3 regions of the Nostocoides sp. HKS02 genome follow, and region 1 is predicted to be linked to each of the others. Evidence: predicted binding sites of a transcription regulator. Region 1 holds the regulator's gene; each other region holds the start of a gene.
What was found. Region 1 encodes HrcA, which represses chaperone genes, less so after heat shock. Its sites were predicted from a motif close to TTNGCACTCGNNNNNNNCGAGTGCNAA; they were not measured.
Positions count from the first base shown of each region.

Region 2: the regulator HrcA is predicted to act here: its motif matches at 2,520-2,546, upstream of groL (chaperonin GroEL).
Region 3: the regulator HrcA is predicted to act here: its motif matches at 2,160-2,186, upstream of groES (co-chaperone GroES).

Region 1 is NZ_CP046121.1:558,394-562,366, reverse strand. It holds gene GKE56_RS02600 (16S rRNA (uracil(1498)-N(3))-methyltransferase) at 1-595, opposite strand, end outside; gene dnaJ (molecular chaperone DnaJ) at 606-1,733, opposite strand; gene hrcA (heat-inducible transcriptional repressor HrcA) at 1,759-2,790, opposite strand; gene GKE56_RS02585 (DUF3097 domain-containing protein) at 2,951-3,844, shown strand; gene GKE56_RS02580 (DUF4870 domain-containing protein) at 3,936-3,973, shown strand, end outside.
Region 2 is NZ_CP046121.1:3,126,980-3,130,952, reverse strand. It holds gene GKE56_RS15115 (alkaline phosphatase D family protein) at 1-630, opposite strand, end outside; gene groL (chaperonin GroEL) at 741-2,366, opposite strand; gene GKE56_RS15105 (P1 family peptidase) at 2,685-3,743, opposite strand; gene GKE56_RS15100 (VOC family protein) at 3,745-3,973, opposite strand, start outside.
Region 3 is NZ_CP046121.1:3,437,689-3,441,661, reverse strand. It holds gene groL (chaperonin GroEL) at 1-1,597, opposite strand, end outside; gene groES (co-chaperone GroES) at 1,698-1,991, opposite strand; gene GKE56_RS16595 (class I SAM-dependent methyltransferase) at 2,247-3,476, shown strand; gene GKE56_RS16590 (cupin domain-containing protein) at 3,481-3,973, opposite strand, start outside.

The DNA of each region.
Region 1 (3,973 bases):
CGACCACGACGACGACGTCGCCATGCTCGGGCAGCGCGTGACCGGCCAGCGCCATCGTGGCGTCCTCGTGGAGCACGTATGCCGCGGCTGCCGCCTCGATGCGTTCGGCCAGGGTGCGGGTGGTGACCAGCTCGGCGACGACCGGGACCCGCGCCCGGCGGGACTGCTTGCTCGCCGCGGCCACCGTGGTCTCCCACTTGCGCCGGGCCTTCTCGCCGCGCTCGCCCCGCCACTGGACGATGCACCGGGCGGCCTGCCAGGGCACGACCTCGTCCACGCCGAGCTCGGTCGCCGACTCGACCGCCTGGTCGTCGCGGTCACCCTTGGCGAGCGCCTGGACGAGCACGAACCTGGGTTGTGGCGGTGGTTCGTGGTCGACGCCGACGACCGCCAGGTCGAGCTGGGCGGGGTGGACCCCGACGACGTCGCAGGTGACCCGCAGGCCCTCGCCGTCGGCGAGCATGACCCGCTGCCCCACGCCGATCCGGCGCACGGTGGCCGCGTGCCGGCCCTCCGCGCCGTCGAGCCCTACGAGGTCCCCGACCGTGACGTCGGCCACCAGGGCAGGCGGCACGAGGAACAGCGGCAGGGTCACGACGCCCGGCCTACTTCGCCTTGAGGGCGTCGCGGAGCTTCCCGAACAGGCCACCCTGGTTGGCCGGCGCGAAGCGACCGTCGGGCCGCTCCTCCCCGCGCAGCGCCGCGAGCTGGCGCAGGAGCTCCTCCTGCTGCTCGTCGAGCCGGGTCGGGGTCTGCACCGTCGCGTGGATGATGAGGTCGCCGCGGCCGGTGCCGCGCAGGTGGGTCACCCCCAGCCCGCGAAGGGTCATGGCGTCGCCGGCCTGGGTGCCGGCCTTGACCTCGAGCTCGTTGATGCCGTCGAAGGTGTCCAGCTTGAGGGTCGTGCCCAGGGCGGCGGCCGTCATCGGCAGCTCGACGTGGCAGTGCAGGTCGTCACCGCGTCGCTGGAAGCTCTGGTGTGCCCGGACGTTGATCTCGACGTAGAGGTCGCCAGCCGGTCCGCCGCCCTGACCCACCTCGCCCTCGCCACCCAGCTGGATGCGGGTGCCGGTGTCGACTCCAGCCGGAACCTTGATCTTCAAGGTGCGGCGAGTGCGGACCCGCCCGTCGCCCGAGCACTCGAAGCACGGGCTGACCAGGACCTCGCCATAGCCCTGGCAGGTCATGCACGGTCGGGTCGTCATGACCTGGCCGAGGAACGAGCGCTGGACCTGCTGGATCTCGCCCCGACCGCCGCACACGTCACAGGTGCGCCGCGCGGTGCCCGGCTGGGCGCCGTCGCCGTGGCAGGTCGAGCACACCACCGCCGTCTCGATCGCGAGGTCCTTCTCGGCGCCGAAGACGGCGTCGGCCAGGTCGATGTCGAGCCGGACCAGCGCGTCCTGGCCCCGCCGCTGCCGCGACCGGGGCCCGCGCTGGTTCGTGCCGGCCCCCGCACCGAAGAACGCGTCCATGATGTCGCTGAACGAGAACCCCTGCCCGAAGCCCGCCGCACCCGCGGCATACGGGTCGGCACCCATGTCGTAGGACCGGCGCTTGTCGGCGTCGGCGAGCACGTCGTAGGCCTGCGAGACCTTCTTGAACTGCTCCTCGGCCTCGGGGCTGGGGTTGACGTCCGGGTGCAGGGCGCGGGCCTTCTTGCGGTAGGCGCGCTTGATGTCCTCGGGTGAGGCGTCTCGCGAAACGCCGAGGTCCTGGTAGTAGTCGTTCAACAGAAGTCCTTGTCGGTGGTACGGGTCACTGCGCGAGGATTCGGGAGACGTAGGTGGCGACTGCCCGCACCGACGCCATCGTCGTGGGGTAGTCCATGCGGGTGGGGCCGAGCACCCCGAGGCCGGCGACGAGGTCCGAACCCGTGCCGTACTCGGTCGAGACGACCGAGGTCGTCTGGAGCCCGGCATACGGGTTCTCGTGGCCGATCCGCACCGACACGGTGTCGGAGGTCTCACGAGCGGTCCCGAGCAGCTTGAGCAGCACGACGTGCTCCTCGAGGGCCTCGAGCACGGGGCCGATGGTGAGCGGGAAGTCGGTGCCGACGCGGGCGAGGTTGGCCGTGCCGGCCAGGACCAGGCGCTCCTCGCGTTCCTCGACCAGGGCGTCGTCGAGCGACCCGACGATCGCGCGCACGAGGTCACGGGCGGCGGGCTCGAACTGCTCGGGGAGCGCCTCGAGCATTGCCGCGGCGTCGATGAGGCGCTGCCCGACGGCGACGGCGTTGACCTTGGCCCGGATCTGGCCGAGCGTGCGCTCGCCCTCGGGGCTGGTGAGGTCGTGGGCGGTGTCGATGACCCGCTGCTCGACCCGGCCGGTGTTGACGATGAGCACGAGCATCAGCCGTCGGGCACCCATGGGCACGAACTCGACGTGGCGCACCGACGAGCGGGTGAGCGACGGGTACTGCATCACGGCGACCTGGCGGGTGAGGGAGGCGAGCAGCCGCACCGTGCGCTCGACGACGTCGTCGAGGTCGACAGCACCCTGGAGGAACTGCGCGATGGCGGAGCGCTCCGCCACCGACATCGGCTTGACCGAGCTCAGCCGGTCGACGAACAGGCGGTAGCCGGCATCGGTGGGCACGCGCCCGGCGGAGGTGTGCGGGGCGGCGATGAGCCCCTCCTCCTCGAGGGCGGCCATGTCGTTGCGCACCGTCGCGGCCGAGACACCGAGCTGGTGGCGCTCGAGCAGGGACTTGGAGCCCACGGGCTCGGAGGTCTGCACGTAGTCCTGCACGATCGCGCGGAGGACGGCGAGTCGACGTTCCTCACTCATGGCCTCTCCTCCTCTGCGCTGTCGGCGGGTGTTCCTGACCGGCCCGCCGGCTGGCACTCAGACTCTACGAGTGCCAAGTCTATGTCGTTCCCCTGCCGACGAGCGCCCCACCCGGCGCGCCACCGGCTGGGACGCCGCCCGGCGGCATACGGTCTGGGGCGTGAAAGACCGCTATGGCGCCGACGTGCTCTCCGGCGACTGGCGTGCCCCCGCGCGGGGTCGATCGCGCGAGGTCGAGGCCGAGAACGGTCTGGTCGTCGAGGACGTCGAGACGGGCTGGTGCGGTGCGGTGGTGCGGGTCGAGAAGGCCGGCGGCATGTACGTCGTGCACCTCGAGGACCGTCGCGGGCGGTCCAAGGGATTCCCGCTCGGCCCGGGCTTCCTGCTCGACGGCGGCCCGGTGGTCCTGACGCCGCCGAAGGCCGGGGCCCGCGCCGAGCTCGCCGCGGCGCGGCAGGTGGCGTCGCGCACCGCCTCCGGCTCCCGGGCCGTGGCCGGGGTGCGCGCGCGGGTGGCCAGCGGTTCGCGCATCTTCGTCGAGGGCCGCCACGACGCCGAGCTCGTGGAGAAGGTGTGGGGAGACGACCTGCGCATCGAGGGGGTCGTCGTCGAGATGCTCGACGGCGTCGACGACCTCGCCGGCGCCATCGCCGAGTTCCAGCCCGGTCCGGGACGCCGGATGGCGGTGCTCGTCGACCACCTCGTGCCGGGCACCAAGGAGCACCGGATCGTCCAGGGGGCGTCGTCGGGTCCGTATGCCGCGCACGTCCGCGTCCTCGGCCACCCCTACGTCGACGTGTGGCAGTCAGTCCGTCCTGAACGGCTCGGCCTCTCGGTCTGGCCGGTCATCCCCCGCGGCACCTCGTGGAAGGACGGGATCTGCGCGCACCTGGGCTGGCCGCACCGGACCCAGGCCGACATCGCCATGGCCTGGAAACGGATCCTGGGGACCGTGCGCAGCTACGCCGACCTCGAGCCGACCCTGCTCGCCAGCGTCGAGGAGCTCATCGACTTCGTCACCGAACCCACGCACCCTGGTCAGGGTCGGCCCTGACCAGGCCCTGAACGCACCCCGAAACCAGTGTCCAGAGGGCGTGCGATGCGTTTGACTGGGTGAGCAGCACACCCGAGTCCGGAGGACCCCCATGACCGACCAGCCAGCCCCCACCGAGCCGCCCGAGGG
Region 2 (3,973 bases), 910 kb from region 1:
CAGCCACCGGTTCAGCGGGTCGGACCACGCCAGCCGGTAGAGGTGCGCGTACTCGCGAAAGTCCTTGAGCTCGGCATACGGCGGCTCGTCGAGGCTGCGCCGCGACGCGATGTAGGCGCGCATCTCCTCGGACGTCTCGTCGGCGTACACCTGGTCCCCCAGGAACGCGACGAGGTGCGGCCACTCCGGCGCCCCGGTCTCCGGTCGGCTCAGGTGGTAGGCGTAGGCGCGCAGGGCGTCGACCCCGTGGCTCTCGATCCCCGCGGCGTCGTGGGACACACTCGTGCGGCACGACCCGAACGCCATCCGGGTCGGCTCCTCGGAGCGCAGCGTGCGGATCCGGCTCGGCGGCAGGCCGTCGAACTGCGGCTCAGGCTCGGGCCAGACCGTGGCGTCGTCGATCTCGACCGCGTAGTCGCTCGTGGTCCCGGGCTCGAGGCCGTCGAGGACGACCAGGGCGTAGTGGTGGCCGTGCACGGTGAAGGTCCGCGACTCCCAGGACCGGCCGAACGCGCGCACGCGCACGGTGGCGGCATGGGCCGCCTGAACCCAGATGGTCGCCGACGTCTCGTCGACATAGCGGAGCAACGGTCCGAGGACCAGGGAGCCGTGCGCGTCGTGACCTGCCACTGCTCAGTTCTACACGGCGGACGACCGAGCCCGACGCCGAACGACCGAGGGCGGCCCACCTTTCGGTGAGCCGCCCTCAGCTGTGGCGTATGCCGGTTGCGCGGGTTTCGTCAGAAACCCATGCCACCCATCTCGTCGCCACCGGGAGCCATCGGAGCAGCCTTCTCGGGCTTGTCGGCGATGACGGCCTCGGTGGTGAGGAACAGCGCGGCGATCGACGCGGCGTTCTGCAGCGCGGAACGCGTCACCTTCGCCGGGTCGATGATGCCCGCAGCGATGAGGTCGACGTACTCGCCGGTCGCGGCGTTGAGGCCCCAACCTGCATCGAGCGTGCTGACCTTCTCCGCCACGACGCCACCCTCGAGGCCGGCGTTGATCGCGATCTGCTTGAGCGGAGCCGAGGCGGCGACGCGAACGATGTTCGCACCGGTGGCCTCGTCACCATCGAGCTCGAGCTTCTCGAACGCGGCCTTGGTGGCCTGCAGCAGGGCGACGCCACCACCGGCGACGATGCCCTCCTCGATGGCAGCCTTGGCGTTGCGCACGGCATCCTCGATGCGGTGCTTGCGCTCCTTGAGCTCGACCTCGGTCGCGGCACCGGCCTTGATGACTGCAACGCCGCCGGCCAGCTTGGCCAGGCGCTCCTGCAGCTTCTCGCGGTCGTAGTCACTGTCCGACTTGTCGATCTCGGCGCGGATCTGGTTGACGCGACCCTGGATCTGGTCGGCGTCGCCGGCACCCTCGACGATGGTCGTCTCGTCCTTGGTGACGACGACCTTGCGGGCGCGGCCGAGCAGGTCGAGCTCCGCGGTGTCGAGCTTGAGGCCGACCTCCTCGGAGATGACCTGGCCACCGGTGAGGATGGCGATGTCGGCCAGCATGGCCTTGCGACGGTCACCGAAGCCGGGAGCCTTGACGGCGACCGACTTGAAGGTGCCACGGATCTTGTTGACCACCAGGGTCGACAGGGCCTCGCCGTCGACATCCTCAGCGATGATCAGCAACGGCTTGCCGGACTGCATGACCTTCTCCAGGAGCGGCAGCAGGTCCTTGATTCCGGAGATCTTGGAGTTCACGACGAGGACGTAGGGGTCCTCGAGCACGGCCTCCATGCGCTCGGTGTCAGTCACGAAGTAGTGGCTGATGTAGCCCTTGTCGAAGCGCATGCCCTCGGTGAGCTCGAGCTCGAGGCCGAAGGTGTTGCTCTCCTCGACGGTGATGACGCCTTCCTTGCCGACCTTGTCCATGGCCTCGGCGATCATCTCGCCGATCTGGGGGTCAGCAGCGGAGATCGAGGCGGTCGAAGCGATCTGCTCCTTGGTCTCGACATCCTTGGCCATCTCGAGCAGCTGCGCCGAGACGGCCTCGACGGCCTTCTCGATGCCCCGCTTGAGGGCCATCGGGTTGGCGCCTGCGGCGACGTTGCGCAGACCCTCCTTGACGAGGGCCTGGGCGAGAACGGTGGCCGTGGTCGTGCCGTCGCCAGCGACGTCGTCCGTCTTCTTGGCAACTTCCTTGACCAGCTCGGCGCCGATCTTCTCGTACGGGTCGTCGAGCTCGATCTCCTTGGCGATGGACACACCATCGTTGGTGATCGTGGGTGCACCCCACTTCTTCTCGAGCACGACGTTGCGGCCCTTCGGACCGAGGGTGACGCGGACGGCGTCGGCGAGGATGTTCATACCCCGCTCGAGGCCGCGGCGCGCCTCTTCATCGAATGCGATGATCTTGGCCATTCGGGTGGTTCCTCCCACGCGAATCGTGTGCGGCGGCCAGCGGGCGCCCGCGACGGACGGACCGGCTCGCACGGCTCACGTCGCCGTGGTCCCCGGACCTCGCCTTGACTGGCCAGGATTGTCACTCTCAGGCTGAGAGTGCTAACGCCATTATTGGCACTCTCGGGGGGAGAGTGCAAACGGCTCCCACCCCTGACTGCGGCGCCCTCGATGGCGCCGGCGCACGTGCCGGCGCAGGCTGGCGGAACGGCATACCGATCCGTGGGCAGGATCGTCCGGGTCAGGACACGGACGAAGCTGCCCACGGCGCCGCTTCGGTCAGGTCGGCGGAGCCGCCGGGTCGAATGCCGACGGAAAGGCGTCGCGGTACGACCGCAGCTGCACTTCCCCGATGTCCACCGACTCGGCGGACAGCATGGCGTGCCCGACGGCGCGGGTGACGCACTCACTCGCCGCCACCATCACCGCATGCAGGGCCGGCAGGTCGAGGGGCGAGCCATCGCCCACCGCGAGGGTGAAGAGCGTGTCGCCGTCCAGCAGGGTGTGCACGGGTGCGATGGCTCGCGCCAGACCGTCATGGCCCAGCCCACTCACCTTCTGGCACTGCGCCTTGGTGAGGGGGGCGTCGGTGGCGATGACCCCGATGACCGTCGCCATTCCGGGTCGCACGGGGTCCTCGGCGTATGCCGCGAGCGCGCGTTCGCGTGCCGCCTCGGCCTCGGGCGGGCTCGGGACCCCCACCTGGTCGAACTCACCGGCGAGGCCGTGGCGCCGGGCGAGCAGCTCACCGGTCCGCACGTCGCAGGCATCGCCGAAGGCGTTCACCACCACGAGTGCCGCGACCGTGGTGCCGTCCTCGAGGACGACGCTGGCCGAGCCGATCCCGCCTTTGAAACCCCCGGCTCTCGCGCCGGTGCCCGCGCCGACACAGCCCTGCTCCACGGGACCGTCGCCGGCTGCATCGAAGGCTGCACGGCCGTCGGCAGCGGTCGGCACGTGGCCGAAGTCGCCACCGCGGCCAAGGTCGAACACCACGGCGGCGGGCACGATTGGGACCACCTGCCCGGGTTCGCCGACCGGCCACCCCAGCCCGGCGGCATACAGGGCCTGCATCACCCCGTCCGCTGCGGCCAGCCCGAACGCGCTGCCGCCCGTGAGCACCACGGCGTTGACCCGGTCGACGAGGTTACGCGGGTCGAGCAGGTCGGTCTCACGCGTGCCGGGAGCGCCTCCGCGGACGTCCACCCCGCCCACCGCACCCTCAGGTGGGGCCACGACCACAGTCGTCCCCGTCAGCCAGCCGGGCTCGCGCCGAGTGGCGTGCCCGACGAGCAGACCGGGTACGTCGGTGAGCGAGTTGTGCGGCCCGGGCCGCATCTCAGGCACCACTGGCATCGATGACGCAGAACCGGTTGCCGTCCGGGTCCTCCAGGACGACGAAGTCGTGCGCCTCCGCGGGGTAGGGCCAGTCGTCGACGCGGCGGGCACCCAGACCAACGAGCCGGTCGACCTCGCGCGCCTGGTCACGGGCATAGAGATCCAGGTGGAGGTGCGGCGCGGGCGCCGGGCGCGTCTCGCCGAGGTTGAGGGACAGGTTGGGCCCGACC
Region 3 (3,973 bases), 600 kb from region 1:
CGTGGCCACCGGCTGCGGGCTCTTCCTCTTCCTTCTTCTCCACGACGAGCGTGTCGGTGGTCAGGACCATCGACGCGATCGACGCGGCGTTGCGCAGGGCGGAGCGGGTGACCTTGACCGGGTCGATGACCCCGGCCTTGATCAGGTTGACGTACTCGCCGGTCGCGGCGTCGAGGCCGTTGCCGACCTCGAGCTCGCGCACCTTGGAGACCGCCACGTAGCCCTCGAGACCGGCGTTCTCGGCAATCCAGCGCAGCGGCTCGGCCGCGGCCTTCTTGACGATGAGCGAACCGGTTGCCTCGTCGCCGTCGAGGCCGAGGCCGTCGATGACCGCCGAGGCGTGGACGAGGGCCGAGCCGCCGCCGGCGACGATGCCCTCCTCGATGGCCGCGCGGGTCGCCGAGATGGCGTCCTCGATGCGGTGCTTCTTCTCCTTGAGCTCCACCTCGGTGTGGGCACCCACCTTGATGACGCAGACGCCACCGGCGAGCTTGGCGAGGCGCTCCTGGAGCTTCTCGCGGTCCCAGTCGGAGTCGGTGCGCTCGATCTCGGCCTTGATCTGGTTGACCCGGCCGGTGACGTCGTCGCTGTTGCCGCCGCCGTCGATGATCGTCGTGGTGTCCTTGGTGACGACGATGCGGCGGGCCTGGCCCAGCACGTCGAGGTCGACCTGGTCGAGCTTGAGCCCGACCTCCTCGGAGATGACCTGGCCGCCGGTGAGGACGGCCATGTCCTGGAGCATCGCCTTGCGACGGTCGCCGAAGCCGGGCGCCTTGACCGCGACCACGTTGAACGTGCCGCGGATCTTGTTGACGACCAGGGTCGACAGCGCCTCGCCGTCGACGTCCTCGGCGATGATCACCAGCGGCTTGCCGGACTTGACGACCTTCTCCAGGACCGGCAGGACGTCGGCGATGGCCGAGATCTTGCCCTGGTGGATGAGGACGTAGGCGTCCTCGACGACAGCCTCCATGCGCTCGGCGTCGGAGATGAAGTACGGCGAGATGTAGCCCTTGTCGAACTGCATGCCCTCGGTGAACTCGAGCTCGGTCGTCGCGGTCGAGGACTCCTCGACAGTGATGACACCGTCCTTGCCGACCTTGTCGAACGCGTCGGCGATGGTGGCGCCGATGGCCTGGTCCTGTGCGGACAGGGCGGCGACCTGGGCGATCTCGTCCTTGCCCTCGATCTCGCGAGCGGTCTTGAGCAGCTGCTCGGACACGGCCTCGACGGCCTTGTCGATACCGCGCTTCAGGCTGGCCGGGGCGGCACCCGCGGCAACGTTGCGCAGGCCCTCCTTGACCATGGCCTGAGCCAGGACGGTGGCCGTGGTGGTGCCGTCACCCGCGACGTCGTTGGTCTTGGTGGCGACCTCCTTGGCGAGCTGGGCGCCGAGGTTTTCGTACGGGTCCTCGAGCTCGATCTCACGCGCGATGGTGACACCGTCGTTCGTGATGGTCGGGGCGCCCCACTTCTTGTCGATGACGACGTTGCGACCCTTTGGGCCGAGCGTCACCTTGACGGCGTTCGCGAGCGCGTCAACGCCGCGCTCCAGCGACTTGCGAGCCGAGTCGTTGAACTCCAGCGTCTTAGCCATGAATGTCCTTCTCTAACAGTGAATCTCGGGGTGAGAGGCGACATGCCCCGTATGCCGGGTAGCCGGCATACGGGGCATGTCACTCACATGGTGCGATTGCTCAGCCGACGACGGCGAGGACGTCGCGGGCGGAGAGGATGAGGTACTCCTCGCCGCCGTGCTTGATCTCGGTGCCGCCGTACTTGCTGTAGATCACGCGGTCGCCGACCTTGACGTCGAGCGGGACGCGGTTGCCGTTGTCGTCGATGCGGCCCGGGCCGATCGCGAGGACCTCGCCCTCCTGGGGCTTCTCCTTCGCGGTGTCCGGGATGACCAGGCCAGACGCGGTGGTCTGCTCGGCCTCGACGGACTTGACGACGATGCGGTCTTCGAGCGGCTTGATGGAAACCGACACGTTGAGGACCTCCCCTTCGGGAATGTCGAAGTTGGACAGGTGGATGGTGCTGGGTGCTGCGGTACTGCCGAGTCAGCCACCGATCGGGTCGCCGTCGCGGGGGTCGACCCTGGTGGTGGCGTTAGCACTCGGCGAACCGGAGTGCCAACGGCAAATCTAGGCTCGTCGTTAGCACTCGGTCAACTCGAGTGCCAGAAGTGCTCGAGGCGTTCGCCCACGGCGGACACCGCCGCGGCATACGACAGAATGCGGCGCATGGATCTCGCCCTGCTGCGCCAGCTCACCACCGGCGAGGGCTGGGGCCTGCTGCAGTCGCTGCCACCCTACGACGAGACGTCGGCACTCCCCCTCCAGCAACGCCTCCGCGCCGCCGGTTTCGACCCCGACCTGGTCGCTGCGGCGCTCAACCAGTCGCGGCTGCGAGCCCGCGCCATGGACAAGTTCGGCGAGTTCGCCCGCGGCATGGTCCTCACCTCGGACGGCCTCGAGCAGGCCACCCGGCTGGGCGTCGCGGCGCAGCACGCCCAGCGCTTCCGGGCGGCCGGCATCCACACGGTCCACGACCTCGGCTGCGGCATCGGCGCCGACGCGATGGCGATGGCCGGCCTCGACCTGCGCGTGCGTGCGATCGACGTCGACGAGGTGACGGCGGCGATGGCGGCCGTCAACCTGCGGCACTGGCCCGACTCGACCGCCCGGCACGGGGCGGTCGAGTCGTTCCGGCCCCCGGCAGGCGAGGGCGCCCGCGGCGTCGGCGCGTGGCTCGACCCGGCCCGGCGCACCCCCGGAGTCGCGGACGCGGCCGGACGCACCCGGCGGGTCTTCGCGCTGGCCGAGATCTCACCGTCCTGGGAGACCGTGCAGTCGATCGCCGCGGCGCTGCCTGCGACGGGGGCCAAGCTCAGTCCGGGCTTCCCCCACGCTGCGGTCCCGGCCGGCGTCGAAGCCCAGTGGACCTCGTGGGACGGCGACGTCGTCGAGTGCGCACTCTGGTGGGGCCCGCTCGTGCGCACGGCAGGCCGGACTGCCGCGGTCCTGCGCTCAGGGGCACCCTCGGTCGTGGTCACCGAGGCCGAGGGTGACGACACTCCCAGCCTGGTCAACCTCGCCCAGGTCGGGGCCTGGCTCTACGAGCCCGATCGGGCCGTGTTGCGCGCCGGCCTCGTCTCTGCGCTGACCGCCGCCACCGGGGGCTCCGAGCTCGACTCCGGCGTCGGCTACGTCACCGCCGACCAGTCCGTCGAGGTCCCCTACGCGCGCCGGTATGCCGTCGTCGAGGCGATGCCGTTCAACGTCAAGGCGCTGCGCGGCTGGCTGCGCGACCACGGTTTCGACCGGCTGACGATCAAGAAGCGCGGGGTGAGCGTGGACGCCGACCTGTTGCGCCGTCAGCTGCGGCTGCCCCCGCGGGGCACCTCCGAGGCCGTCGTCGTGCTCACCCGGGTGCGCAGCAACCAGGTCGCCCTGATCGTCCGACCGGCCTGAGCCCTCAGGCCCCCTCGGGTATCGGCGGCCCGACGACCTCGAGCCCGTACCGCGGGCCGACCTCGTTCCAGCGCTTGATCTCCTCGGGCATCGGCCGGCCGTCGGCACCGGGCAACCGGTGCTCGGCGGCGGGCAGGCCCACCTCGTCGTAGAGCGCGAGCAGGTGGCCCGGGTCACTGAGGCCGAGGAAGCGCACCGGGCTGGTGCCGGTGACGCGGAACGCGTGGGGCACGAGGGCCGGGAGCCAGATGAAGTCGCCCGCCTCGAGGTGGAACGTGTCGTCGCCTGCGCGGTAGGTCATCGAGCCGTCGAGGAGGAAGAACGCCTCGGCCTCGCGGGTGTGTCGGTGCAGCGGCGTGGCGATGCCCGGTGGCTGGGTCACGACGGCGACGCCCAGCGTCCCGCCGGACTCCTCGGCCGTGAGCAGGTGCTCGAACAGCGAGCCCATGGCCCACGTGCCCCGAGCGGTTCCCGCTGGACGGAAGACCGCCCGCCCC